DNA from 3 places in the Bradyrhizobium sp. AUGA SZCCT0182 genome. Region 1 is predicted to be linked to each of the others. Evidence: predicted binding sites of a transcription regulator. Region 1 holds the regulator's gene; each other region holds the start of a gene.
The links. The regulator LexA, encoded in region 1, represses DNA repair genes until DNA is damaged. The targets are predictions, from matches to a motif close to TGTTCNNNNTGTGTTCNG.
Positions count from the first base shown of each region.

Region 2: a site for LexA is predicted at 7,769-7,786, ahead of dinB (DNA polymerase IV). Genes of this name have one in related genera too.
Region 3: a site for LexA is predicted at 4,836-4,853, ahead of ruvC (crossover junction endodeoxyribonuclease RuvC). Genes of this name have one in related genera too.

Region 1 covers NZ_JAFCLY010000006.1:6,871-16,425, forward strand. The annotation lists gene JQ611_RS08730 (HAD-IA family hydrolase) at 1-115, shown strand, start outside; gene glp (gephyrin-like molybdotransferase Glp) at 128-1,339, shown strand; gene lexA (transcriptional repressor LexA) at 1,554-2,261, shown strand; gene JQ611_RS08745 (hypothetical protein) at 2,512-2,751, shown strand; gene JQ611_RS08750 (hypothetical protein) at 2,891-3,307, shown strand; gene JQ611_RS08755 (ComEC/Rec2 family competence protein) at 3,350-5,647, opposite strand; partial or broken gene JQ611_RS08760 (GFA family protein) at 7,216-7,637, opposite strand; gene JQ611_RS08765 (hypothetical protein) at 7,915-8,229, shown strand; gene JQ611_RS08770 (hypothetical protein) at 8,284-8,676, shown strand; gene JQ611_RS08775 (tripartite tricarboxylate transporter substrate binding protein) at 9,384-9,555, shown strand, end outside.
Region 2 covers NZ_JAFCLY010000024.1:87,399-96,953, reverse strand. The annotation lists gene JQ611_RS24265 (amidohydrolase) at 1-419, shown strand, start outside; gene JQ611_RS24260 (MBL fold metallo-hydrolase) at 460-1,308, shown strand; gene JQ611_RS24255 (isochorismatase family protein) at 1,331-2,938, shown strand; gene JQ611_RS24250 (DoxX family protein) at 3,064-3,423, opposite strand; gene JQ611_RS24245 (hypothetical protein) at 3,458-3,697, opposite strand; gene JQ611_RS24240 (PepSY domain-containing protein) at 3,941-4,483, opposite strand; gene JQ611_RS24235 (patatin-like phospholipase family protein) at 4,608-5,780, opposite strand; gene JQ611_RS43060 (TetR family transcriptional regulator) at 6,128-6,586, shown strand; gene JQ611_RS24225 (adenylate/guanylate cyclase domain-containing protein) at 6,520-7,719, shown strand; gene dinB (DNA polymerase IV) at 7,828-9,075, shown strand; gene JQ611_RS24215 (helix-turn-helix domain-containing protein) at 9,142-9,516, opposite strand.
Region 3 covers NZ_JAFCLY010000027.1:85,241-94,795, forward strand. The annotation lists gene ppk2 (polyphosphate kinase 2) at 1-198, opposite strand, end outside; gene JQ611_RS25965 (methyl-accepting chemotaxis protein) at 316-1,740, opposite strand; gene JQ611_RS25970 (methyl-accepting chemotaxis protein) at 1,936-3,693, opposite strand; gene JQ611_RS25975 (YebC/PmpR family DNA-binding transcriptional regulator) at 3,895-4,641, shown strand; gene ruvC (crossover junction endodeoxyribonuclease RuvC) at 4,883-5,410, shown strand; gene ruvA (Holliday junction branch migration protein RuvA) at 5,407-6,024, shown strand; gene JQ611_RS25990 (NIPSNAP family protein) at 6,050-6,367, shown strand; gene JQ611_RS25995 (hypothetical protein) at 6,364-6,918, shown strand; gene ruvB (Holliday junction branch migration DNA helicase RuvB) at 6,915-7,964, shown strand; gene JQ611_RS26005 (DUF6869 domain-containing protein) at 8,069-8,932, shown strand; gene JQ611_RS26010 (metallophosphoesterase) at 9,024-9,555, shown strand, end outside.

The sequences.
Region 1 (9,555 bases):
GTTCTTCGACGATTCCGCCGCAAACATCGACGGCGCGCGGGCGCGCGGCCTGGCCGCGGTACATGTGACAGGGCCGGATGACGTCGCAAAGGCGCTTGCCGCGCTGGGAATTTGAGAGGGTGTTGCCGTGGCCCTGATGCCGGTCGTTGATGCGCTGGCCGCGATCCTTGCGGGCGCCGATCCCTTGGCGGAAGAAATGGCCGCACTCGACACCGCCTGGCATCGCGTGCTCGCGCGCGACCTTGCGGCAAAGCGCACCCAGCCGCCGCAGGCGATGTCCGCGATGGACGGCTATGCGGTGCGATCGGCCGACGCCGCCGACCTCTCCGCGCGGCTGAAGGTGATCGGCGAAGTCGCGGCAGGCCGCCCGTTCGAGCGCATGGTGGGCCCGGGCGAAGCGGTCCGGATTTTCACCGGCGGCGTGATCCCTGATGGCGCCGATGCCGTCATCATCCAGGAAGACACGGCTGCCAGCGGCGACCACGTCACGATCACGGAAACCGCCAAACCGGGACGGCATATCCGCGCCGCCGGCGCCGATTTCCGCGAGGGCGATGTGCTGCTCACCAGGGGCAGCCGCCTCACCGAACGCGACCTGTCGCTCGCCGCCGGCATGAACTATCCGGAACTCGCCGTGATCAGCCGCCCCAAGGTGGCGGTGCTCGCCACCGGCGACGAGCTGGTGATGCCGGGCTCGATCCCGGGCCCCGGCCAGATCGTCTACTCCAACGGCTATGCGCTGCGCGCGCTGGCGCGGGCCGAGGGCGCCGAGACCATCGATTTCGGCATCGCCGCCGACACGGTCGAGGCGACCACCGACGGCATCCGCCGCGCCCGCGCATCGGGCGCCGACATCCTGATCACGATGGGCGGCGCCTCGGTCGGCGACCACGACCTCGTCAAGCGCTCGCTGGAGGCCGAGGGCGTCGCCATGGCGTTCTGGCGCATCGCGATGCGGCCGGGCAAGCCGATGATGCACGGGCGCCTCGGGGCGATGCGGGTGATCGGCCTGCCCGGCAATCCGGTCTCGTCCTATGTCTGTGGTTTCCTGTTTCTGGTGCCGCTGATTCGCGCGCTGTCGGGCCGAAAAACCATCCATCACGCGCGTGAGACCGCCCTGCTCGGCCGCGATCTCCCCGCCAACGATCAGCGCGAAGACTATCTTCGCGCACGACTTGAAGAGCGCGAGGACGGTGCGTTGATCGCGGTGCCGGTGAGCCACCAGGACTCGTCGCTGCTTGGAAATCTCGCTGCGGCACGGGCGCTTTTGATACGTCCGCCGTTTGCGCCGGCGCTGCCGAAAGGCACGCCATGCGAGTTCCTGCGCCTGCCGGAATGACGCATCGCGGCGGCCTGTTCGGGCGAAGTCGGCGCGCGTTCACCTGAAATTAAGTGGTTGCGGAACATGTATCGAACATATAGTGTCCGTTCATGATTTGTTTCGAGAGCTAGTGTCTACAAATGGGAGTTTTGGACTTCCGAATTTGAGACCGCACTCGCAACTGAACTGAACGACCACGAATTACGACGCGCCAACCGGGGGATTGCTCGAGATGCTTACGCGCAAACAGTATGAACTTCTGCGTTTCATCAACGAACGGCTCAAGGAAGCCGGCGTGCCGCCCTCCTTCGACGAAATGAAGGATGCGCTCGACCTCCGCTCCAAGTCCGGCATCCACCGCCTCATCACCGCCCTGGAAGAGCGCGGCTTCATCCGCCGCCTGCCCAACCGTGCCCGCGCCATCGAAGTCATCAAGCTGCCCGAGCTTGCGGGCGCCGGTAACGGCAACGGCCGCCGCGGCTTCACTCCCAGCGTCATCGAAGGCACGCTCGGCAAGGTCCGCGCCGCCAGCGCGCCCGCCGAGGACGATGGCAACCGTCCGGTCGCCGTTCCCGTAATGGGCCGGATCGCCGCCGGCACCCCGATCGAGGCGCTGCAGACCCGCAGCCACACCATCAGCGTACCGCCTGACATGCTCGGCTCCGGCGAACATTACGCGCTCGAAGTCCGCGGCGATTCCATGGTGGACGCCGGCATTCTCGACGGCGACATGGCGCTGATCCAGCGCAACGAGACCGCCGACACCGGCGATATCGTGGTGGCGCTGATCGACGAGGAGGAAGCCACCCTGAAACGCTTCCGCCGCCGCGGCGCCTCGATCGCGCTGGAGCCTGCCAACACCTCCTATGAAGTCCGCATCCTGCCGCCGAACCGGGTCCGGATTCAGGGCAAGCTGATCGGGCTGTACCGGAAGTACTGAGGGCGGCCCGCTTTCGCGGGCGCTTCTGTTCGGTAACGACATCCGTAAGCTCGTCATGCCCGGCCTTGTGCCGGGCATCCACGTTGTTGGCTGCAAGATCAAGACCCGGCCCTGACGGAGAACGGTGGGGCCGCGCGTCGCACAATTGCCCAGAATGCGGCAAAAACTGTGCGGGCAAGGATGGTTGGTTTGACGCGTTTTCTTCGACTCGAAGACGCAAAAACCGGGGGGACGAGACGTGGTCAGCAGTATGATCACCAAGATCACCTGGCAGAGGGCTGGACTCGTGACCGAGCCGGGCCGCTACATGCTCCGGTTCGGCTGGCTGATGGTGACGGCGGAAGATCTCGCGATCTGGCAGCAATATCCGGAGGCTGCGTTCACGCTGGTCGCGCTGCCCGGGATTGCCGACGACGGAAGGGAGCAATTCCATCTCGGCGCCTTCGAACTGCCGCTGCCGCCGATGCCCGAAGATCCGCAGCCGCCGTAGCGCGTTTGTGATCGGGCACGCCGGCCTTTCCGTCGCACTATTGCCCAGAACAGGAATAGACTTTGCTCAAGTCCACTCTGATAGAGGCCAGCGCCTCGAGGGAGGCACGGGTCTCTATCTCTTACGAGGGAGCGATCCGATGTGTGACTATAGTTTGCACGCGATGGCAACGCGTCCTGCTGAGGTCGGCGAGACATTGATATCGACCACCTTCCGCGGCACCTCGACCCGCGGCTTTGCCAGCGAACGCGACCCCGCAGTCGCGGTCTGCATGCTGCCCGGGACCGAACTGGCCTTCGCGCAAGACGTCAAATACGACAATCGCTGGATCTGGACGCGGACGATCGGTTTTCGCGTCGGCAAGTTCAACACCATCGATCCGCATATCAAGGAACGTCACCACGACGCGATCGAATTTCCCGACGGCAGCCATGTGCTGGTGACGCAGCTTTGCGAGGGGCAGCGCGTCACCGTGCTGCAATTGCCGGTGGTGCATCCGATTCCCGAGCGCACAACAACGAAGGCGGACACGGCGACACCGCTTTCCACCGGTTGAATTCCGCGCCGCCGGTCGCGCCCCGCCGGGGAACGTGAATCCTTATTCCTCGGCCTGGAGATCCGCTTCCGACGGGGTCGCATCGACCGCACGCGGCGCCGTACGGCGCGGCGCGAGGATGGTTGTTTCCGCGTCCCCCTCGCCCGCGATCGCCGGCGACCATGGACGATCGACGCCCCGGAGCTTGACGGCATCGATGGTAAATCCGCTGCCGCTTCGCCGCAGCACCATGGCGCCCTGCCGCCGCAGACGCTCCGCAGAGATCACCGAGGCGCCGCACCCCGCAGGCGCCTGCCTTGCGGTGACCACCAGCGCCGCGCGCTCACAATCATCCGCCAGCGCTTCCGGCCGCAGCGCCAATGCCACGAACCCGCCACCGGCGCCTTGCATCACGCAGCCGCTCTCGTCGCATGAGACGCCCTCGGTGAGCGAGGCATCGGCAGGCTTTCGGGCGTCGGCATCCGCCGCCAGCCATTCCTTGACGAGGAAGCCATCCCTCGCGGCGCCCTTGGCCGCGCGCATCAAATGCAGTTTGCCGTCCTGGCCGCGGACACCGACATTGCGCCCGTCGGCGGAGATCAGGATGTCCGGCTGCGGCACCCTCGCCGCCCACACCGCCGCCACCAGCACCACGGCCGCGCCGGTATAGCGCAGCGGCGTCCGCAACAGGCCGAGCAGGATGATGCCAAGACTCGCCGCAATCAGCGGGCCGATGCCGAACGCCGGCACACGACCAACCGCGCCCGGCAAGGCCGCGACCCATTGCGTGACAACGATCATCCAGTCGATGCCGACGCCCATGATGGCCCAGAACACACCGTCAAAACCAAACGGCATCGCAACCAGGCCGAGCAGGCCCGCCGGCATCACCAGCGCCGAGACCACCGGCATCGCCGCGAGATTGGCGAGCACGCCATAGGGCGTCACCCGGTGGAAATGAAACGCCGCGTAAGGCGTGGTGGCAAGGCCCGCCACCAGCGAGGCCAGGAGCAGCATCGTGATCTCGCGGCCGCCCCACAGCGCCACCTGCGCCGTCGCGGAATGATCCGGCTGCGCGAACAGGCGCGGCATGCCGAGTTGCACCAGCGCCACCAGTCCGAGGGTCGCCGCAAACGACATCTGGAAGCTCGGATGCACCAGCGCCTCCGGTGCGATGGTCAAGACAATGAGGGCCGCGACCGCGAGCGTTCGAAACGTGATGGCGCGGCGGTCGACCATGACCGCGATCAGCACCACGGCCGTCATGAAGAACGAACGCTGGGTCGCGACTTCAGCGCCGGAGAGCAACAGATAAAACGCCGACGCGGCGAGTGCCGCCACCGCCGACCATTTCTTGATCGCAAAACCAACCGTGAGCGTCGGGAACAGCGCCAGCAGTGCCCGTACCGCAAAGAACACGACGCCCGCGACGACAGCCATGTGATAGCCTGATATCGACAGCACATGGCCAAGGCCGGAGATGAACATCGCGTCATTGACGGGCTCGGAGATCGCATCGCGCCGGCCGGTCAGAAGCGCGGTCGCGATCGCGCGCTTGTCGCCTTCCAGCGTGGTCCTGATCCGCGCATCGATCGCGTCCCGCATGCCTTGCATGAACGCCGAATAGCGCAGCTTCCACCCGCCGCCATCAGGCGCTTCCGCGGTCCTGATCGCGCCCATCACGAAGCCGGAGGCGCCGATGCCGGAGAAGAACATGTCGCGGCCGAAATCGTAGCTGCCGGGCCGCAGCGGCGACATCGGCGGCAACAGCCGCGCTTTCAATTCGACAAAGCTGCCCACGTCAGGCGCGGTACCCTTCTTGACCGACAGCCGCACCCGTTCGATTTTTGTCGCGTCGCGCGCGCTCTCCATGGTCACGACGCGCAGCACAAAACGATCGGTGCGCTCGCGGATGTCGCGGGTTTCGACAAATCCCGTCAGCGCCACCGAAAACATCGGCCGCGCCAGCACACCATGCGCGATCCGAGCCGTCTTCCAGGTCGCAATCGCAAAGCCGGCGGCGACGGCGGCGATCATCACGGCGACCGGAAACATTTTGTGCCGCCGCAGCAAGAACGCCGCCGCGCACAGCACGATGGCGGTGACAGCCGCGACCGACAGCACCGGCTCATGGTCGGCGGCAAAGTAGAAGGCGATGCCGGTGCCGAAGGCGACGGGCACCCAGGGCAGCAAACGCCCCGCCCCCGCCTCCGCGCGCGCCCATTGCCGCAAGGTCTCGATCAGCGGCGGCCACAGCGCAAGACGCTGGGGCGCGAGACCGCCGACCGGCGCCGCCCCACGCGGCGGCCACGTGCCGGCGTAGCCTCGCCTTTGGCCCGACGTGTTGCCCTGCTCCGACATCAAGCTACCCACACGATACGCTCGCGGGGACAAAGCTACCGGAAGGTGTGAGGTTCCGGCTAGCAGAACGGAAGTGGAATATAGGGGAAAGGCGCCGCGCGCGCGGGAGCGAAGCCCCGCGCTCTCAAGACTGCTGTGGGAAGAAAAACCCGCCGGTAACTACCCCGGCGGGTTTCCTTTACGCATCACTCTCGCGGGGGCTTTGGGGTCCGTTCCGCGATTGCCTTCAGGATGACTGGTGACCGTTAAAAGTTGATTTTCTGACGACATCGGCAGTCAATATGACTCTCGTCACAGCACGTCAGATCGCCACCCGGCATACTCGCTCCAGATCAACGGCGCACAGCGCCACAACATGGAGCGGGACAATGACCAACCAGACCTCGATTTACGAATTGACCGCCTCCGAACTCGATGCAGTCGCCGGTGGCTGGGCGGGACTAGTCCTTGCAGCTACGAAGTCCGCCCCAACTAGCGGCCGCACCCCAGTAGACCTAAACAGCAAATCGTCTTCGGGCGCAGTCTTCTCTGCCGTCGGCAGCCAGACTTGGTGAAGGCCGAGTCTGTTGCGATAGTCGCCTCAATTTGGCGGCCTCTTTCATTCCGAAATTTCAAACCGAGACACTACCGGCGCTAGGGCTGAAGGCGAAGACGGTGCCGATACGCCTGGTGTGAGCCGTGGGGACGTTCCAGCGCAAGAAACCGGCGGCATCGGCGTCAAGGCGCCCTCTCTAGACGAAAAACCCCGCCGGTTAGGGCGGGGCTAAGTCGGGTATCATTGCTTCTTTAGCCCGCGTGAGGGCTGCTGACAGCGTAACAAACCAGCCGGCATAGTCGATTCGCTTTTCTTGCATGCTTGCCTGCTTATCCCGCATGCGCGTACGCAGTGCGGTTCCGCAACAGAGCCGCACTCCCACTCTGGCTGCGCTGGTAGCGTCGCTAAGTGCCACGGGACCGCGGGTTCAATGAACTGTCGCCGCCTTGCAACATGCAGGTGACCTTGGCATGACCGCTGACCCAAACGGGTGATGGAAAGATGATGGGTTAAGGTGTTTAATCTTTGCCAACTTGGTGGCACGCATTAAGTGTCCGCTGGTACCTATTATTTTATTCCGCTTTAGCGAAATTTATTTTTGAAGATTTGCAATGGTTCGGGAAATCGACAGGATAGTTGTCGGGACTCGCTTCAAGACGAGTAAGCTAGGCGCTGCTCGATGCCCGGAACTGGCTAATCTGAATGGCATCGTTGTCGAGGTGAGTCATACCAACACGGGCATTACCGTGTTGTTCGATGGCGCCAAAAGACCAACTTGCCTGCACAGGCAGTTTATATCCCCCGTCTCGGGTATTGGATCGGGAAGCTATTTGGCTGGCTCTGAAAAAACGCGTCCCTGACCTCGACTTGTTTTGATCATCGGTTCGGTATTACGGCGCGGCATGATGTTCCCATCACCGCCCCGACTCGGCAGCTACCGGTGACTGAGAAGCTTTGCGCTCCCGCCTGATCAAGGCGTGCATCATTCGTAACTTCTGCCGGTGGCGAAAGAAGCACTATTCGCGGCGCGCGCCTACTCTGAAATTACCTCTCCGGAGCCACCAAACTCTTTCGGAACATCCTTCAACTTGGTCACACCGTCGCGCATGGGCAGAGCTGTTTCTGAGTAATTTATATGTACGCCCGGCGTAAACTTCAGCGTTGGCAATGTTGCTGCAAAGACGTCTACCAGTCCCAAGGGCGGGTGATTGGTCATTAGGTGCCCGCCACATTTTTTACGGTACTGCGGCTTACTGACCTCGGTCTTTTGGAACATTCCTACATGCCCGATGTTATTCGGACCGCCTCGGGCTTCCAGAGACTAAAAGCGTTGACGGGTCCGCCTGACCATGAACGGCACGAACTGCAATGGCAGTAGCCCATTGCTTCCGGCTCGCCTGATACCTCCACATGAACCGTGCCGCAGCAGCACTCGCCTTTATGTGTAGTTGCCATTGCACACTGCTATCTCCCAACCCTTCAACCATAAGCCGGAATGCGCGCAGGCCAGATTTAGTTCCAGACTCCCGACCGCCTGGAACGAATCCGCCGGGGCTAGCTTGAATCCCGGTCCTGTAAGCCGGATTCATGAATGTCCGGGATTACCCCCAAAGGCCCACGCACGGGATCGAATGTTTTTGTTAACGAATAGACCGATGGGTTTGCTTTCGACTGACGGCTTCGGTTCGTCCTTCTGGAGGCTGGCATTGTATTCTGGACCGGGAGTTCCGTTATGCGTCGCTCACCGTCGATCGTGCCGCGAGAAGCGGACCGGGACGTTTATCTGGTGCTGGACGATTTCGGCGCCCGTTTAGGCCGAGCATGGCGCGAGACCGACGAAGCGGGTACCGATCGCGAGACGCTGATCCAAGACCTTATGAACGACGAATGTGGGCATCCGGCGCGCATCGTAGCCTTCAATACCGTCGACGGCTGGTCGCGGGACGTGACCATGGATATCGCCGACGAACTGCGCCGACGATTTGTCGAATACGATCAAGTGCCGCGCTCTGTGCAGGAGTTCTTGGAGACGGCTGTCCGGCGCTAATTTGGATCTGCAATCGCGACAAATTCGGCTTGTCCGGGGGTTGAAGGCCAAAAAATGAGTACGGATAAACTTCAGGAGATGGACAAGGTTCTTGCGGAGATATTCCGCGAGCCTCCACTAATTTCGACCCAGATTGAGCCCGCGCCGGCAACATCCTTTGACCCACCAAACGAAGAGGAGCCTTCTGTTCAAGCCCCTGCAGTTGACGCTGCACCCGATGCCGAAGATGCGTTGAGACGGGCGGAGCAAGCAAAGTCATTGCTGTCCGGACTAAACCTTGACACCGCGATCCGCCTCCGCTGGGCGATGCGTGATATCAGAAGTAAGCGAACGAAATTGACGCCCGTCAGCGAAAATGACCTAGCGGCGCTCGTGGATCTGGGCTTCGTCGAGATGCAAGAAGGAATACCGAGGCTCACCGGTTTGGGCGTCCTCGCGCTCGATTGACCCGTCGAGATCGAGATGAAGGCGATGGGTAAGTGAATGCCTGAAGATGCGGCCCGCGGAACGTTTCCAATGAATCGACGTCAGAGCGACGACCCTCTACCAGAATTTCACGTGGGAGATCGCGTCCGGTTGAGTGAGCTAGGGAAATCGCGCACGCCCCGAACTAAGTCTCGTGGCACGGTAGTGCGTATTCCTGGGTGGACGGCCGCACAAGGTTCTGTTCAAGTCTTGTTTGATGGCAACAAAGAACCGACAAAAATGCACCGGTCCTACCTCGAGATCGACCTGTAATCTGTAATATTCACCAAAATGGAAACGGCCCCAGCGCGGGAGCGAGTACCGCTGGCCTGCCGTTGCCGACGCAATCAACCAGTGCACGGGCACGCTGTTTCTGTGGCGCCACGATCGACATAGCGACGGCCGACCGTCACATATACGAAGCACATATGATGGATTTGCATCCCGCATGAAACACGTCACCGCCCGCCCCTACGCCGATCCCGCCAAGGCCGCACAGCGCTGACACCGCCGCTGCCCCGCTTTACGTCCTACGCTTCTCCCACCCATCGTGGCGTTCCGCCGCGCCACGTGCCGGCACTTCCCCTTGACATGCCGGCGCTCCGCCGCCCGAATGGCGGGTAGCGCAAAAAGCGCGCGCCGCGGTGCAATGCCCGGCGCATCAAAAACAAAATCGGGAGGGTTTGCGAATGCTTCGCCAAGTAATCCGCGATGCCAAACGTCTGGCCAGAAATGTTGCCCTTGCTTCGCTTGCAGCGTTAAGCCTGCTCGGCGCCCGCAACGCGCAAGCGGCCTTCCCGGAGCGACCCATCACGCTGATCGTGCCATGGGCCGCCGGCGGCGGCACCGACGCGGTCGCGC
Region 2 (9,555 bases), on a different contig from region 1:
TGCAGGTCTTCGCGCCGCAAATGGCTGGTGCAGCCGAGCTTGCCGATGCCTGTCCCGGCGTCAGCTTCGTCTTGCAGCACGCCGGCATGCTGGAGGATTTGTCGCCGGCCGGCCTTGAGGCCTGGCGCACCGGCATGGCGCTGCTGGCGCAACGGCCCAACGTCGTGGCGAAGCTGTCCGGCCTCGGCACCTTCCTGCATCGCAACGACCCGGCGCATATCGGTTTCGTGGTCGGTGAAACCGTGCGGCTGTTTGGCGCGGGCCGCTGCATGTTCGGTTCGAACTTTCCGATCGAAAAGCTCTGGACCCGCTACGAGGCGTTGTTCGAGGCCTATCGCGTGGCGACGCAGGTGCTGTCCGTCGCCGACCGTCAGGCGATCTTTCACGATACCGCCGCCGGCATTTACCGGCTGGCTTGATTTCAGAAAACAACGGGATTCAACGAGGGGAAACAATCACATGGCGCTCGAAATCAAGATCCTGGACTACGGCGACATTGAACTGGAATCCAGCTTTCTCGTGCTGGGGCGCGATTGCGGGCGCACCAGGCGGGTATACACTTACGGCTTCCTGATCCTCGGAGGTCCGTGGCCGATGGTGGTCGATACCGGCTATCGCCACAATCAGATCATGGAAAGCCTGGGCATGCGCGGGCTGCAGCACCATGAGAACATGATCGAGAACCAGCTCGCCAGGCATGGCGTGCGGATGGGTGATGTGCGTTACGTCATGCACACCCATCTCCACATCGACCATGCCGGTAAGGACGAGCTGTTCCCGATGAACACGACGGTGCTGCTGAACCGGCGCGAACTGGAATATTCGGTGTCGGGCCTGATGCATCCGCAATATCCGGCGCCTGACATCAAGCACCTGATCGACCGGCTGCACACCCGCCACGCGCTGCGGCTGGAAGATCTCGAACTGTCCGGCCCGATCGAGGTCTGCCCTGGTGTCACCGTCGATGCGGCGGGCGCTCACACCGAAGGCTCGATGAACATCCATGTCGAGACCGCCGAGGGCCGCGCCACCATATGCGGCGACGTGATCTATGATTTCAACGACCAGATCGTGAATCCTTTCCACGAACTGCATCACAATGAGCCCCGCACCACCGGCAACCACGGCAACACCAAGCGCGAGGAGAAGGCCGCGATCAAACGGCTGCTTTCCGGCTCGCGCTTCCTGCTGCCGGTGCATGACAAGCCCGCCAAGATCGAGCACGGCCAGGTCGTGGGACGGCTCGACATGGCGGTGCCGGGACCGATCGTGCAATCGCTGCCGTCACGCAATTGGTTTGCAGCGTGAGCGGCGGTTTCGGAGACCGGCGATGACCACGCATATCGCGCTGCGGCCATCCTTTGCCGAACTGATCGACCTGTGGGCGCCGGTACGGCAGGCCGGCACCGGATTCCAGTTCACGGAAGGTCCGGTCTGGCACCCGAAGGCGCATGATTTGCTGTTCTCCGACATGCCGGGCGACGTGCGCCGCCGTCTCGACGGGCAGGGCGTTCGCGAAGCGATGCGTCCATCCAACAAGTGCAACGGCATGACCTATGATGCCGGGCTGAACCTGATCGTCTGCGAGCACGCCACCTCCACGCTGGTGCGCGAACGCCCCGACGGCCGGCGCGAGATATTGGCGTCGCATTTCGACGGGCTGGAGCTGAATTCGCCGAACGACGTCTGCGTCAAGTCCGACGGTGCGATCTACTTTTCCGACCCGTGGTACGGCCGCATGCCGGTCTACGGCGTCGAACGGCCGCGTCAGCTCGGCTTCCAGGGCGTCTATCGCGTGCCGCCGCGCGGCGGCCCTCCGGAATTGCTGGTCGACCGCTATCTGTTCGATCAGCCGAACGGGCTGTGCTTTTCGCCGGGTGAGCAGCGGCTCTACGTCAACGATACCGTCAAGCATCTGATCCGCGTGTTCGACGTCGATGCCGGCGGAGGTCTTGGTAACGGGCGGGTGTTCGCCTCCAACATCGTCTCGGCCACCGAGCCTGGCGTGCCGGATGGGATGAAATGCGACGCGCTCGGCAATGTCTGGGTTTCGGCGCCGGGCGGGATCTGGGTCTATGCGCCGGACGGCAGATTGATCGGCAAGCTGCGCGTTCCCGAACTGGTCAGCAACCTGACCTGGGGCGGGCCGGATTGGCGCACGCTCTACATCACCGCGACGCATTCGGTCTATGCGGTGCCGGTGAAGGTCGGACCGCGCAACGAGCCCTATATGCGCGCCGGCCAGAACGCGCCGGCCGCAGCCCGGCCGGCACCGGCTCCGGTAGCCACGGTGGCCACGGTCAATCGGTCCGCAGCCCAGCTCGCCGAGCCGGGTTACGCGGTCGATCCGACGCGCTGCGCGCTGATCATTCAGGATATGCAGAACGACGTCGTGATGGACGGCGGCGCTTTTGAGTCGTCCGGCTCACCGGCGCATTGCCGCGAACAGAACGCCATCGCCAACGCGAAGCGGCTCGCGGAGGCCGCGCGTGCGCGCGGCGTCATGGTGATTCACGTTTGGTTCGTGGTGGAGCCGGGCGCGCCCGGCGTGACGGCGAATGCACCGCTGTTCGAGGGGTTGATCGACGCGAAAGCACTGGTGCGCGGCACCTGGGGTGCTGCGCCGGTGCCGGGGCTGGAGCCGCACGCCGGCGACCAGGTGGTGGAGAAGATGCGGATGAGCGCTTGGGAAGGGACAAGACTAGAGGCCATGCTGAAATCGGCTGGACGCGATTTCGTCATTGTCACCGGCGCTTGGACCAACATGTCGATCGAACATACCGCCCGCACTGGCGCGGACAAGGGATTCTACATGGTTGTGCCTGAGGATTGCTGCTCGACCATGAACGCCGAATGGCACATCGCCGCGGTGAACTACGCGATCCAGAACGTGGCGATGGTGACCCGCGCCGACGATCTGATTGCTGCATTGTCCTGATCATGGTCGAAAGGGTGTTGTCGGGCTGCTTGTAGTGTCTGTTCGTTTCGTTGCGACATGCCTCCAATATCGGTCCGGCGGCGTGATCCAACTTCGTCATGTCCTCACGTTCTATGGATTTGCGGTCATTGCTGCAGTGACCGCTTTGATCTGACCGTCAGAACAGCAACGAACGCGCAAACACCCAGGACGACCAAAGGGGGAACTGCATGCGCATATTCCCCATGGGATACAACGGTCCCCGCAGCGGCCAGCATGACGGCGCCGCCAAGCAGCGATCCGTAAAGGCGGAGAGGTTTGAGGATCAGCATGACGGTTGTCGTGCATTCGAGGAACGCGGTCAGATAATGAAAGTTCTCCGGATAGCCCCAGCGGGCATAGTCAGCGGCAATCTCCGTGCTGACGAAAGTATTGCCGAAAGCCCCGACCAAGAAGAACGCTGCAAGCAGCCAGACGACAACGTTTCCCCACAGATGTCCACGCATGGAAGGTGTCTTTCTTGCGCACAATTCAAGTCAGTTACAGATTGACGATGGACGTGCCGCGCTTTTCGGCGCGACGCTGGTTGAAGCGAATGCACGCGGCTTGCCACGCGCCAGCCGTCCGGCGAAGCCGCTCAGTGTAGGTCACGCGCACCACCGCGCCGTTCGATAACAGGCCAAGGACTTTCGACTCGGCTGATATCTCGTCCTTCGGGCCTTGCTGAAGGTACACATTCGTCGTGTGATGCGCGCTCGCGAGACCTTCCTGGCCCGCCATACCGCAGATAGCTTTCGACCGGTGCGAAGAATACGAAGGTCGCAATAGCGACGGTGCGAGGGAGGAAGGGAGAGGGCGCTTCCACTATGAATACTCCATTTGAGCGAATGCAAACTTCGATGATCTGGGCTGGCGCGAAGCGTGGGCGGTTTGTTCGTCCAACCCCTCCCGAGGCAGACACCAGGTTCGAATCCTGCCACTCCGACCATTAAATCAATGGCTTGCGCGACCTTTGAGCTGGAATCATCGCGATCCGTGGCGGGGGTTCGATGCCCGGCCTCTTGCTTGCGGAGGTTCGAGAACGACCTGCTTCAGATCGCTGCCGCCGCTCACCACGACGATGACGAAATTGAGTTTGCCATTGTCGTCCATCAGGCTTCCGCCAATGGCTCGTCCCGACGCTACCTGTTCCGCGATGATGACGGCGTCCGACAGCTCTTGCCGGACGGTCCGCAGCGCCATGACGTTGTTCCGGTCGTCCGGATTGAGGTCCTTTAGGTGTGACACCGTTTCTGCGCCGATCGTGTCGCCGGTTTTCGCATCGATCGCATGTTCCCAGAGACGGTTATCCTGGACGGTCTTCACGCGATAGACCGGGGAGCCCGACGCGCCATCGAAGCTGATATCCGCGGTTCTCGAACCGGCGTGCCGCTTTTCAGCGATTCCCATCGCCTGGCGCAGTGATAGCTGTGCTGCACGGAATGCCTCGAGCTCGCGGTTGACCGCCTCCTGGTGAATGCGCTCGCCCTCTGCGCCTTCCTCCTGAGCGGCCTGCGTGGCCGACAACGGGGGTATCGCAAACGGCGGAGCAAGCGCGAGGAGGGAGAAAAGGATGACCGCAAATCGTTGCTTGTTTGACATCGGCTGCCTTCGTTGTTTGCACGTGCCGGATTGAAAGTCGGGGCTGACATCAATCGCCGCTGGCGAGATGCCGCGTGGATGAGACGCCGGACATCGGCGCAGGTTCCAGTTCGTCCGGCGGAGGGGATACCGACCAGAGACGGTTGCCGCGCGCCCTGTCGTAACCGTACTGGAACAGCGAGCGCATATAGGCGGTGTCGAAGCCGGAGGTCGGCGAAGCCGGCTGATCGCCCTCGATGTAAGTCAGGTTGAATCCGAACTTGTTGCGGCGGGCGAAGATATAGGTGCTGTACAGAATAGAGCGGGTCTGGATTTTCGTCATCGTCGATGACGACCGCGCGGCGATTTCGACGGTGGCATTCCGAACCAGCTTGAATTCGCGGTCCACCTTGTTGTTGATCAGGATGTAGAGCTGCAGATTGTCCAGCTTGCCCGGCTTGGCATCGTGCAGCAGGTAGGCCTCCGGCAACGTCAGCACAGGCGCGGTCACGCCGCCATCGACGTGCATCTCCTCGAAACGCTTGCCGTTCGCTTCGGCGCTCACCAGCATCGGCGGAAACACCACGGGCAGGCTCGCCGATGCGGCGACGACGTCCCGGAACAGATTCAATGCTGCGGGCGTGTGGAGCGCGGCGATGCGTCCCATGTCCCAGATCGCGGTGCGCTGCGAATCGAGATTGGTCGTGACGACGAGCAGCCGCCGCCCCTTGGCGTGTTCGGCTGCGACCGCCGCGACGAAGTCGGCATCGATATATTTGGCCACCAGTTCGCGCAGCCGGGCGTTGCCGAACAGGCCCGCCCCGAAGATGGCATTGAACGGGTTCGGGGCGTCGAGCAGGCTCTCGGCGATGCCGCTGGTGTAGAGCTCGCGCAAGGTCGCGTCATGGCTGGGGCCGAGAAACGCGAATGGCGCGATGAGCGCGCCGGTGCTGACACCCGACACGATCGAGAACGAAGGACGCCTGCCGGTCTCGGTCCAGCCGATAAGCACACCGGCGCCATAGGCGCCGTCGGCCCCGCCACCGGATAACGCAAGGTAGGTGCGGGGTCCGCGCAGCATGGCCTGTGCGGGATATTGCCGGAACGTGGCGGCGGGCTCGTCGGCGTAGCGGCGCAAATCCGTCAGATCGAGCACGCGCGCGGAGGATGCATCCGCAACGCTATGCGGCGTCCTCGGCAGCGACGAACATCCGGCGGTGAGAAGGCTGAGCGCTGAAACCATGGCCAAGGCTACGAATGTCCGAAGACCGATGCAGTTCATGACATTTCCGGATTGGAAGTGAGCGCTCAGGGGCAACCCGCCGCGTATCGGGTGTCGCTTCGCCATTCGGCACGGCGGGATGCGGCGACCATTCGCTCCGTCAGGCGCCCGCGATTGCTGGACGGCCGCGGCTCTCGCTGCTCCGGCCTGGACCGGATTCCCTCGCACGCATCCGGACGCACCGCCGGCAACAGGGCCACTTTGACGCCATAAGACACATCCGAACCAATCAAGTGAGTAATCACTTACTAAAGTTGGCTGACTCGAAAGTCAACAGTGTATTGAAGGTATTTAGATACTCTACGTGAATGGGCGTTGAGATGAAGACGAAGGAACGGCCCGCCGACAGCGCAACGACCTGCCGCGATCCTCGATGTGGCCTTCGAGGAATTCGTCAGGAACGGCTACGAGGCGAGGACGTCGCCGCCCGCGCATCCGCAACCAAGGGGACGATCCATTTCTATTTCGAGACCAAGGAGCGCGTCTTCCACGAGATGATCCGGCACAGTCCCAAGGCGTCCTACCCGAACTGGAAGGCTATGCTCGGAGTGTTGCCGCCGCGTCCTCCCGCGCTGAACACGCGGCAACTATCGATCTCCCGAAAACGTGCATCCGGATTGCGGCGGACTGCATTGACGCTGTCGGATGGGGACACGACATATCCCGTACCGTCGATCCAGGTCACAACTCGGGAGCCAATATGGACGCGCCGCCGAATATCGATCCCGTTAGAGCGCATTCTGACGGCGACGTCGTGCACTGGCTGACAAACGGCACGCGCGATCAGCGCTTCATCGACAATATTTTCGGTGAGCTTTGTGTCCGGCTCCAGCATGCCGGCATTCCCGTCAAACGGGCGACGCTTCATATCCTGATCCACCATCCGCAATGGCTTGGCGCCCGGATCATGTGGGAAGACGGGATGCGCGAGGCCGAGATTGCGCGCGTTGACTACGATGTCCAGGAGCGATCCGAATATATCGGCAGTCCCGCCAACGAAATCCATGACGGTGTCACCGAGGTGCGCGAGAATCTCGAGCGCGATCCTGCGCTCGGCCGCAAGCACGCCGTCTATGACGAGATGCGGGCGAAAGGCCTGACCGATTATGTGGCGTGGCCGCTGTACCATACGCTCGGCAAGCGGCACATCGTGACCTTTGCAACCGACCGGCCAGGTGGTTTCGACGCCGCGCATATCGCCGCCCTGTTGAAACTGTTGCCGGTGCTGGCGCTGGTCAGCGAAATCCGGGTCAAGAACCGGCTCGCGCGAACGCTGCTGGAAACCTATGTCGGCTCGCACGCCGGCGAACTCATTCTGGCCGGCGCCACCAGGCGCGGAACCGGGACGACCGTTCGCGCCGCCATCATGATCTGCGACTTGCGTGATTTCACCCGGATCTCCGACAACTGGCCGCGCGATGACGTCATTGATCTCCTGAACGGCTATTTCGACGCGATGTCGGAGCCGATCGCGCGGCATGGCGGCGAAATACTGAAATTCATCGGCGACGGTCTGCTCGCCATTTTTCCGCTCAGCCAGCCCTCGGCCTGCGCAAACCTGCTGCATGCCGTGACTGAGGCCCGTCAGGCCATGACGGCGCTGAACGAAAAGAACAGCGAAACCGGCCGTGCGCCGCTGAACTACGGCATCGGTGTCCACGTCGGCGACGTCATGTACGGCAATATCGGGTCGCGCAGCCGGCTCGACTTCACGGTCATCGGTCCGGCCGTCAACATGGCGTCGCGTCTTGAAGCCCTCACCAAACAGTTAGGGAAAACGGTGCTGCTGTCTCGCGCGTTCGCCGACTCTGTTGAAAGCGATTTCGATCTCGAACGCGTCGGTGAACATCCGGTGCGCGGCTTCAATGACCCGATCGAGCTGTTTGCGTATCACGGCTGAATGCCGATGCATGTCCGCGCGTCTCCGATCGCTTGACACAAGGCGTTCTCGTTCTCATTATGTTCTCTCTGCGAGAACCTCGTCGAAACGTCATGGGCGAACGGTCGGATGGCAACGACAGCCACCATCCTCCATGCGGACCTGGATGCGTTCTATGCCTCGGTAGAGCAGCTGCTTGATCCATCGCTGCGCGGCAAACCCATTGCCGTCGGTGGTGGGGTTGTGCTTGCCGCGTCTTACGAAGCCAAGGCCTTCGGAGTCCGCGGCGGCATGCCGGGACGGCAAGCGTGCGAACTCTGTCCGCACCTCATTTTTGTCAGTGGGCATTTCAGGGAATACCAACGGCTGGGCGATGCCACCATCAAGGTGATCGGCGATTTCACGCCCCTCGTCGAGCGGATCTCCATCGACGAGGCCTTTGCCGACGTCGCGGGCTGCACCCATCTGTTCGGTCCGCCCGCCGAAATCGCAACGGCGATCCGCCAACGCGTGCGCGCGGAGCTCGGCCTTCCGATCTCGGTCGGTGTCGCGCGCACCAAGCATCTGGCGAAAATTGCTTCGCAAGTGGCCAAACCCGACGGGCTCGTCGTTGTCGATCCCGACACGGAGCTCAGATTCCTTCACCACCTGCCGGTCGAGCTGATGTGGGGCGTGGGTCCGGCGACGCGGACACGGCTGGCTGAAATCGACGAGCTCACGATCGGGCAGCTGGCAGCGACACCCGGATGTTCGCTCAAGCGGGTGCTTGGTTCCGCGGCAGGGACGAAACTTTCGGCGCTGGCGTGGAATCGTGATCCACGGGAAATCAAGACTCACCGCCGGGCTCGATCGGCAGGAGCGCAATCGGCGCTTGGCAGGAAACCCGCCGAACAGCGGGTTGTTCGATCCACCCTGCTTCACCTTGCTGACCGTATCGGCACCCGGCTCCGCGCCAAGTCCAGGCCTGGGCGGACGGTGACGGTCCGCGTTCGCTTCGCCAATCTGAATTCAGTCACGCGTTCGGTCACGCTCGACGCACCAATCTCCGCGACCCTGATTCTGGCCGAGGTCGCCGAGGATCTGGTGCGCGCTGTCCTCGCCGATCATCCTCACGAGAAAACCATCTCGCTCCTGGCGATTTCCGTGTCGCATCTCGGGGAGCAACGAAATGTGGAGCTCGAACTGCCGCTCGGACTTGGCGATGAAGCACGCCGCCCCGGCACCAAAAGAGGCATGGCACGTGGGGCGGCCGACCATGCGGTTGATAAAATCCGCGAACGCTTCGGATGGGATGCGATCGGCTACGGATCGGTGGCGCCGGGCGTCTCTTCTTCCGTTCCCGACGCGTTTCGCAAACTCGCCGAAAAGGACTTGTGAACTTCACCCTCAATACGAAAGCGTTGTCGGGAGCGATCCAGCGACAGATCGAACTTGCCGCGCGTTTTAAACCCCGGTTCGCGCTTTCCAGCTCTTGCCTGATTTCGGGTCGTAGCGCCCGCCACCGAGATGCTCGTGGCCCCAATTCATGATCTGCAGCAGGACGGGCTCCAGGCGCTTTCCTTCGTCGGTCAGCTGATAGGCGTATCGGACAGGGTTTTGCTGGTAGGGCTCGCGTTTCACCAGGCCCCATTCCGCAAGCCTCTTGAGCCGTTCGGACAGGATGTTCGAGGGGACCCGTTCAGCGCTGTCCTGCAGCGCCTGAAAGGTCTGCTTGCGGTGCCACATCAGGTCGCGAACGATGAGCAGGGTCCACTTGTCGCCCACGACCTCCAGCGCGCGCGCGATGGAGCATGTCGATCGGAAGTCATGTTTTGCCATGGCGAACGTGCCCGTGTTTCCAGCACCGGACCTGCCCGG
Region 3 (9,555 bases), on a different contig from region 1:
TTCGCCCTGCAGGCGGAACAGTTCCTTGAAATAAAGCCGGCGGTCGACGGTCTCCTCGGCGGAATGGCTTTCGAATTCGTTGGTCAGCGCGTCGAGGCGGTCGTCGTCGATCTCGAGTTCCAGTTCCTCGTCGAAACTGTCCATCATTTCCGCGTGGATGCGATCATGGATCGAGCCATTGACTGGTTTTTCGGTCATCAGGATACTCCGCCCAGGGAAGCGCAAAAGGAAATGCACGGCATCACCGTTAGTTTCAAATGCGCATGTCAGGGGTGTGACAGCGCGCGCCGGGCAAGGCGTTTTGACGTCTGTCGCTCAGGACTGCCGGAAACCCATGCGGAAGGCGCCCCAATGGCGGCCGCGCACGTGGATGGGCGAGGAGAGGTCTTTCATCAGCACGAAATTGCCGCCGCCCATGTCGCGGCGATAGGTCTGCAGCAGGAACGGTTTTGTGTTCGTCGCCACCTTCTTCACCGCGCGATCGCTGAACAGGCGGCGGTTGCGGCAATTGGCGTTGTTCCAGACGGGGTCGGGCCCCTGCGGCAGGCGGTAGTTCGGATTGTGGGTCGGCAGATAGCCGCCTTTGGCCCAGGCGACGCAGAACACGATGCGCGGATCGCTCTTCTGGATCGGGTCCTGGATCGAAGGCAGGACGCGGTCGGTGAAGGCGACATAGTCGGTCAGATATTGCTTCGGATCGGTCCCTGATATTTCGCGGTATTTCTCGTCCATCAACTGCTCGACCGTGATCTCGCCGCGTGCGACGGCGGCCTCAAACGCGTCGGAAATCTGCTTTGCGGTGTCGATCACCACGCGGATCAACGGCGCATCCGAAGTCTCGACGCCGCTGTCGGCGATCAATGCGATCAGGCCTTCCGACAGTTCGAGCAGCTTCGCCACCCGTCCGTCGGCCTGCTTCAGCTCGCTGGAGGACAAATCGACGCCCTGGGCAAGCTGGCCGAGTTCCTCGATCACGCGGTCGCAATGGCCGAGATTGGACGTCGCGGCCTTGGCGACGCCGTCGATCTCATAGCCTACGGACGCGATGCCCTGGTGCACGCGCGCGATGATGCCGCTGATCTGCTGTGCGCCTTCACCAGCGCTCTTGGCGCGGAGCGAGGCGTCGCTGCTCTCGCCGATCAGGCTGCCGATCTGGCCGTCGAGATCGCGCATGGTCTCGGAAATCTGCTGCGTGGCCTGGCGCGTCCCCTCCGCCAGGCTCTTCACCTCGTTCGCGACCACGGCAAAGCCACGGCCGGCGGTTCCGGCGCGCGCCGCCTCGATCGTGGCATTGAGCGCCAAAAGGTTAGTCTGTTTCGCAATCGCCTCGATCGAGCCGGAAACTTTTGCAACCTGCGACAGGGCCGAGCCGACGGCGCTGAGCCGGGCCTCGATACGGCCGACCGCGTCGACGAGTTCGGCGATGTGCTTGACGGCCGTATCCACCGCGCTGCGCGACTGAACGATCTCTCCGACGGCTGCGGACGTGGTCGATTGCACCGCCTGCGATGCATTGGCGATGTCGCGGTTGGCCGAGACCATCGTCTGGGCCGTCTTCTGCAAGTGGTGGAACCGGTCCGACTGGTTCGCGACGCGGCTGGCGACCTCCTGGACGTTGCCGGCGATATCGGCAAGTTCCACGCCGAGCCCGCCGATGCGGTCGGCAAGCTGGTCAATGAGGCGTTCGGCCAGTGTCTGGTTGGAGTGAGTGTCCAGGACCGCACGCTGCACAAAGGACATGCTCGAGCTTTCTCCAGTCAGAGCCGATGATCGGCTCACCGCGGCGAGCGCATTCCAATTGCAAGTCTAGAACGCGATTCGCGCCTTGGTGTCTTGCCTGAGAGCGAACTGGAGCATTTTCGAGCGAAGCATGCCCTCGGACTTGATCCGGGGGTTGATACCGGTTCGCGTCGAGAAAACGCGTCAATCAAGAATCTAGAGCCTGTAGGCTGTACGGAACCCGCCCCAATGGCGGCCCTTGACGCGGATCGGCACGTCGATCTCGCGCATCATCACCGTGTTGCCGTTGCCCATGTCGCGGGCGTAGCTCTGCACCAGGTAGGCGCGCTGGTTGCGGCCGGCTGCGAGGCCCGCGGGATCGTTGAAGATGCGGCGGTTGCGGCTGTTGGCGGTGTTCCAGGTGACGTCGCCCGGACGTTGCGGATGCGAATAGATCTTGTTGTGAACCGGCAGATAGCCGTTGGTGTCGATGACAGCGCAGAACGCCATGCGCTTGTCTTTGGCGAGGAAGGCTTCCTGGAACGGTGGCAGCGCGCGGTCCGCCCAGTCCAGAATTTTGGTGCGGTGCTGCACCGGGTTGCTGCCGGATATTTCGACATAGTTGGTGTCGAACATGTCCTCGATCGAGATCGCGCCGCTGGCGACGCCCTGCTCGAAAATCCTGGTCAACGCGGCGCCTGCTTCCATGGCGCGGGTGACGAACTCGGTGTTCTCGTCGTGGATCGCCCACAATTTGTCTTCGATCGCCTCGCGCAAAGCGGCGTTCGGCCGCTCGAACTGCGCCTGCGCGCCGGCCTTGGAACGCTCGCTGATGCGAATTTTGCAGGCGCCGATATCCGGCAGCGTGGCGTCGAGGCTTTGGTTGGGCGTCAGCTTTTCGGCGTCGGGACCGCTGATCAGGATGCCGTCGATCGAAATCTCGTAGACCGGCGCCGTGATCAGGCCGCGCGCGGTCTGGATTTCGATTTGGAGGCTGCAGGGCAGCTTTTCCTGTTTGCGCTGGCCCTGGCGCTCGCTTTGGCGCAGCAGCACCGCGCAGCGCGATTTGAGCTTCTGCGCAAAGGTCGTGACCGCCCTTCCGGCATTGGCGACGTTTTCGCCATGCGCTTCGGCTTCCTTGGTCGCGACGCCGATCTCGGAGGCGCTTTCGCCGACCGAGACGATGAAGCGCGACGCGGAGGCGGCATTGTCGGACATTTCTCCGGTGGTCTGGCTTTGCTCGGCGACCGCGCCGTTGACGTTGTCGAACACCGGCCGGATCAACTCGATCGCCTGCGAAATCCGATGCACGGCGTCGACCGAGCCGGCGGCGTCGCGCTGCAGCGCTTCGATCTTCCTGGTGATTTCCTCGGTGGCGTTCTGGGTCTGCACCGCGAGCGCCTTCACCTCGGTGGCGACGACGGCAAAGCCGCGCCCGGCTTCGCCGGCGCGCGCGGCCTCGATGGTGGAATTGAGGGCCAGCAGCGTGGTCTGCCTTGCGATCTGCGCGATCAGATTGACGACATTGCCGATCGCCGCGGACGATTCGCGCAACCGGTCCACATTGGCGCTGGCTTCGCGGGCGGCCTCGCTGGCCTGGTCGGCGAGCTTGCCGGCATCGCGGACCTGCTCGCCGATGCCCTGGGCCGAATGGGTGAATTTGTCAGCGGCCTGCGAGAAGGTGGTTGCGGTGCTCTGGGCTGCGGTGGTGCGGCCGGTCAGGGCGTCAGTGCGGTGGCGGATGGTGGTCAGTGTGGCCGCGGTCGCCTCGGCGCCCCCGGCGACCGAATGGGCCGCGCGCTCGAGCTGGCGGATCATGCCACCGAGTTCGAGTTCCAGCAGTTCAAGGATTTCCTTGGCTGAATCGCCTTCGGGCGCGGGCGCGTCGGCCGCAGCCGCAACCGCCGGAACCTTAAGCTCGACGGCAGCCGTGGTCGCTTCCGGCTCTCGCTTTCGAAATAAACCGAACGCCATGAGGGCTCTTAAAAGTTGAGAATGTGGGGCGCATCCTCTCATCCGGGCATGAAGTCATGGTTAACAACTGCCTGATATTCCGGCATACGGGGCACTACTTAAGTACCAAAACGGCCGTGAATCTTTGATTTTGGCCGGTTGTCGGCCTATAAGGCCGCGTTTTCATCCAAATCCGCTCACGAACGAATCCAAGAGACCCGCATGGCCGGCCATTCCCAATTCAAGAACATCATGCACCGCAAGGGGCGGCAGGATGCCCAGAAGTCGAAACTGTTCGGCAAGCTGGCGCGGGAAATCACGGTCGCGGCCAAGATGGGCCAGCCTGATCCGTCGATGAACGCCCGGCTGCGCGCGGCGATCATTTCCGCTCGCCAGGAAAACATGTCGAAGGATTCGATCGAGCGCGCCGTGAAGAAGGCGAGCGGCGGCGAGGGCGAGAACTACGACGAGATTCGCTACGAGGGCTATGGCCCCGGCGGCGTCGCCGTCATCGTCGAGGCGCTGACCGACAACCGCAACCGCGCGGCCTCCGATATCCGCTCCTACTTCACCAAGTCCGGCGGCAACCTCGGCGAAACCGGATCGGTTTCCTTCATGTTCGATCACACCGGCATCATCGAATACGACGCCAAGGTGGCCTCCGACGATGAGATGCTGGATGCGGCGATCGAAGCCGGCGCCGACGACGTGATCTCGAGCGAGAGCGGCCACGAAATCTATGCCTCCAAGGAAACGTTTCGCGAGGTCGCCAAGGCGCTGGAGACGAAATTCGGCGAGGCCCGCAAGGCGGCGCTGACCTGGAAGCCGCAGAACACGGTGCCGGTGGACGACGAGACCGGCGAGAAGCTGCTCAAGCTGATCGACCATTTGAACGAGCACGACGACGTGCAGAACGTCTACGCCAATTTCGAGGTCTCGGACGCGCTGATGGCGAAGATGGGCGGGTAGGGATCTCGTGTCCCGGACGCGGTGCAGCGCGGAGCGCTGCTCCGCAGAGCTCAGATGCGCAATTGCGCATCGGGGGACCCATGTCTCCGCAGAATGAGCTGATGGATGGGCCCCGGCTCAGCAACGCACCACGCCGCAAACGCGGCGCACTGCGTTGCGTCCGGGGCACGTCCCACCGCTTTAGCGGGGATGACTGTTCTCTTTATGTTTCGTTCACGGTGCTATGGCGTTATCACAGGCCATGACATCTCCTCCGATTCGCCAACCCGTCCGGATTATCGGCATCGACCCCGGCCTGCGCCGCACCGGCTGGGGCGTGATCGAGACCGAGGGCAACCGCCTGGTCTTCATCGGCTGCGGCTCGGTAGAGCCGCCGGACGACCTGCCGCTGGCGAGCCGGCTGCTCGCGATCCATGAAGGCCTCGCTGCCGTGCTCGGCGACTACAGCCCCATGGAGGCTGCGGTCGAACAGACCTTTGTGAACAAGGACGGCGTCGCAACGCTAAAACTCGGGCAGGCGCGCGGCGTCGCCATGCTGGCGCCGGCGATGTTCGGCATATCGGTTGCCGAATACGCGCCCAACCAGGTCAAGAAGACCGTGGTCGGCGCCGGTCATGCCGACAAGAACCAGATCGCTGTCATGCTCAAGATCCTGCTGCCGAAGGCCGAGCCGAAATCCGCCGACGCCGCCGACGCGCTGGCGATCGCGATCACGCACGCCCATCACCGCGCCGGCACGGCGCTGCGGCTGAAGGTGGCAGGCCTATGATCGGCAAACTGAAAGGCCTGATCGACTCCTACGGCGAGGACTACGTGATCCTCGACGTCGGCGGCGTCGGCTATCAGGTGCACTGTTCGTCGCGCACGCTGCAGGCGCTGCCCGCGCCCGGCGAGGCCGCGGTGCTCTCGATCGAGACCTATGTGCGCGAAGACCAGATCAAGTTGTTCGGCTTTCGCGGTGACATCGAGCGCGAATGGTTCCGCCTCTTGCAGACCGTGCAGGGCGTCGGCGCCAAGGTGGCGTTGGCGGTGCTCTCGACGCTGCCGCCGGCCGAGCTTGCGAATGCGATCGCGCTGCGCGACAAGGCCGCGGTGACGCGCACGCCCGGCGTCGGCCCGAAAGTCGCCGAGCGCATCGTCACCGAATTGAAGGACAAGGCGCCGGCCTTTGCCAACGTCGATCCGGCGCTGGTGCATCTTTCCGGCGCCATCGACAACGACCGCGCGCCGCGCCCGGTCACCGACGCGATCTCGGCGCTGGTCAATCTCGGTTACGGCCAGCCGCAGGCCGCGGCCGCCATCGCGTCGGCCTCGCGCAGCGCCGGCGAGAATGCGGAAACAGCGCAGCTGATCCGCTTGGGCCTGAAGGAACTCGCGAAGTGAGCGAACTGCGCTGGAGCATTACAAAATGATTACGTGTTATCTGCGTTACCGGCTCGATCCGGACAAGCTCGCCGATTTCGAGGCGTACGGCGCCATGTGGCTGGAGCTGCTGCCGCGCTTCGGCGGCGTCCATCACGGCTACTTTCTGCCATCCGAAGGCGAGAGCGACGTCGCTTTGGCGATGTTCAGCTTTCCGAGCCTCGCGGCCTATGAACAGTATCGTAAGGATGCCAGCACCGATCCCGACTGCCAGAAGGCGGTCGCCTTTGCAAAACGGACGCGCTGCTTCATCCGTTATGAACGGTCATTTTTCCGGCCATTGTTTCCGAAAACGGCCGCATGACCAGGCCCTCCCGCAACGTCACGGCAGAACGTCGCGACTATTCGGCAGGCGCCGTTGCCGGGCGTTTCGCGCGCGCGATCGGCATCGTCCTGATTTTTTCCATTGCAGGACCGCTGACGATTGCGGCGCTGATTTCGCTGATCGTGGTCGGTTTCGGAGCCGCGCTGCTGCAAATGTTTCTCGCGCTTCTCGAACTCGAAGCACTGCGCACCATCGTCTCTGTCGCGATCGTGCTGCTTGCACTGGCGACGATGCTCGCGTCGTTCCTGCCATCGGTCGCGGCCGGCCTGATATTCGCACTGGCTGCGGTCTATGGCGGCATCAACATGATCTGGATGGCGTGGCTCGCCGCGGCCATTGCCGTCGCCGGTTTCGTCGTATTCGGCATATTCTTGGTGCCCTCGGAATCATCGGCCGTGATTTTGCCGGATGTCCGGTCTGCACGACAGGCGCTGTCGCTGTCAGCGATCCTTGCCGTGCTGGCGGTCATTCCGGCCAGCCTGTGCTGGTGGCTCGCGAAACCCCTGCATCGTGCTAGAACTGCCGCATGAACACGCCGTCCCGCATTGTCACCCCCGAACGCCGCAGCGACGATGTCGGCGACACCGCGCTGCGCCCGCAATTGCTGTCCGAGTTCGTCGGCCAGGCGCAGGCGCGCAAAAACCTTTCGATCTTCATCGAGGCGGCGCGCAAGCGCGGCGAGGCGCTCGATCACGTGCTGTTCGTCGGCCCTCCCGGTCTCGGCAAGACCACGCTGGCGCAGATCGTGGCGCGTGAACTTGGCGTCGGCTTTCGCGCCACTTCCGGACCTGTGATCGCCAAGGCCGGCGACCTCGCAGCGCTTCTGACCAATCTCGAAGAGCGCGACGTGCTGTTCATCGACGAAATCCATCGCCTCAGCCCGGCGGTCGAGGAAGTGCTCTATCCTGCGATGGAGGACTTTCAGCTCGATCTCATCATCGGCGAGGGGCCGGCAGCGCGATCCGTAAAAATCGAGCTGGCGAAATTCACCCTCGTCGGCGCCACCACGCGCGCGGGCCTGCTCACCAATCCGCTGCGCGACCGCTTCGGCATTCCGGTGCGGCTGAATTTCTACACCGTGGAAGAGCTGGAGATGATCGTCACCCGCGGCGCCCGCGTGCTCAACATCGGCATGACGCCTGATGGCGCCAACGAGATCGCGCGCCGCGCCCGCGGCACGCCGCGCATCGCCGGTCGGCTGCTGCGCCGGGTGCGGGATTTTGCGTCCGCCGCGGATGCCACCTCTGTCGATCGCGCCATCGCCGACCACGCGCTGAGCGCGCTGGAAGTCGATGCCGCCGGCCTCGATGCGATGGACCGGCGATATCTTTCGACCATCGCGCTGAACTATGGCGGCGGTCCGGTCGGCGTGGAAACCATGGCGGCGGCGCTGTCGGAGCCGCGCGATGCGATCGAGGACATCATCGAGCCGTTCCTGATCCAGTGTGGCTATCTCCAGCGCACCCCGCGCGGCCGGCTGTTGACCTCGCACGCCTTCAAGCATCTCGGCCTCGCCGAACCCGCCCGCGATACGGCGCAGTTCGGCCTGTTCGGCGGCGGTGACAGCGATGACTGAACGCTATCGAACCGAATCGGCCTAATCACGCACTAACGGTAAATATCAACAAGTCGGCGACGCGCCTCGGCGCGGGACCGGCTGTTTTTGCCGTGGAGTGCCAGATGAAATCGACCGAAGACGCCAAGGTGCTGGCCATTGTCGCAGCGCCGGAACTGGGCACGCCCGACGATTCCGACGTCCTCAACGCGATGCCTGTCGACGAGCTGGCCTCATTGTGGGCTGTGCTGCAGCGGCTGAGCAAGCGCGACCAGACTTCCGGCGCCTGGGCGGCCAAGCTCTATTTCGATCATCTGCCGCACCGCAAGCCGGATCGCGCGCTCGATCTTGCGCTTGAAGTGCTGCGCAGTGAATCCGACAAACCGACCGTGATGCAGCTCAATGAAAAGTTCATGATGTCGCTGATGTATGCCCACGGCGAAAGCGTGATCGACCGGATCGAGGCCGAGGCGAAGAATAACGCCCGGCTGCGCTGGCTGCTCGGCGGCGTTCTGCTCGGTCCAAACAAGCCGTTGAAGCAACGCATCCAGGCGATCGCCGACCTCAAGGGCTGGAAGGCCGACGACATCGCGCGACGGACCCCAAAACAGCCGCTCGATTGCGAAGCCATGACGCTGCCGGAGCTGGCTCGCGCCTGGGTCGAACAACATTCGAAATCCGACTGCGACCGCGATGACAATTTCTTTGCGATGATGGATTATGAGAGCGAACTGCGTGGTGAGGATCCGGACAGGGCTATTGATCTGATCGTCGCTATCCTCGAGATCGAGACCAATCCGGCGCTGCTGTCGCTGCTCGCCGCCGGTCCGCTCGAGGATGTCATCAGCATGGAAACCATCGACCGCATCGAGCGCGAGGCGCAGGCCAGCGATCGTTTTCGAGATCTCTTGGGCGGCGTCTGGTACTACCGCGCCTCCGACGAATTGAGGGCCCGGCTCGACGCGCTGGTCGGGGAGAACAGGTGGTAACCTTAATGCGACTGCTGACGATCTGCACAAACGCACCCCAATTCCGGCTCAATACCCGCCCATGTTTGCGATGCATCACGATTGACCAGCCATGATTTCACGCCGACATTTCTTTCGATTCTTTGGTGGATTGGGCGCCCTCGGCGTCACGACCACGGCCTACGGATTCTCCGAACCCGCGCTGCAGCTTCGCGTCACGCGATACAACCTTGCGCCGCCGCAATGGCCCACCGATCTCAAGCTCAAGATCGCCGTCATCACCGACCTGCACGCCTGCGATCCCTGGATGTCGCTCGACCGCATCCAGGGGATCGTTGAACGAACCAACGCACTGAAGGCCGACGTCATCGTCATGCTCGGCGACTACGTGGCCGGGCACCGCAAGGTGACGCGCTTCATCCCGGCCGATGAATGGGCGCCGGTGCTGGCCGGGCTGAAGGCCCCGCTCGGCGTGCACGCCATTCTCGGCAATCATGATTGGTGGGATGACAAGGAAGTGCAGCGCGAAGGCAAGGGGCACACCTTCGCCCGCCGCGCGCTGGAGGCGTCAGGCATTCCGGTTTACGACAATGACGCCAGGCGCCTCACCAAGGACGGGCGGCCGTTCTGGCTGGCTGGCCTTG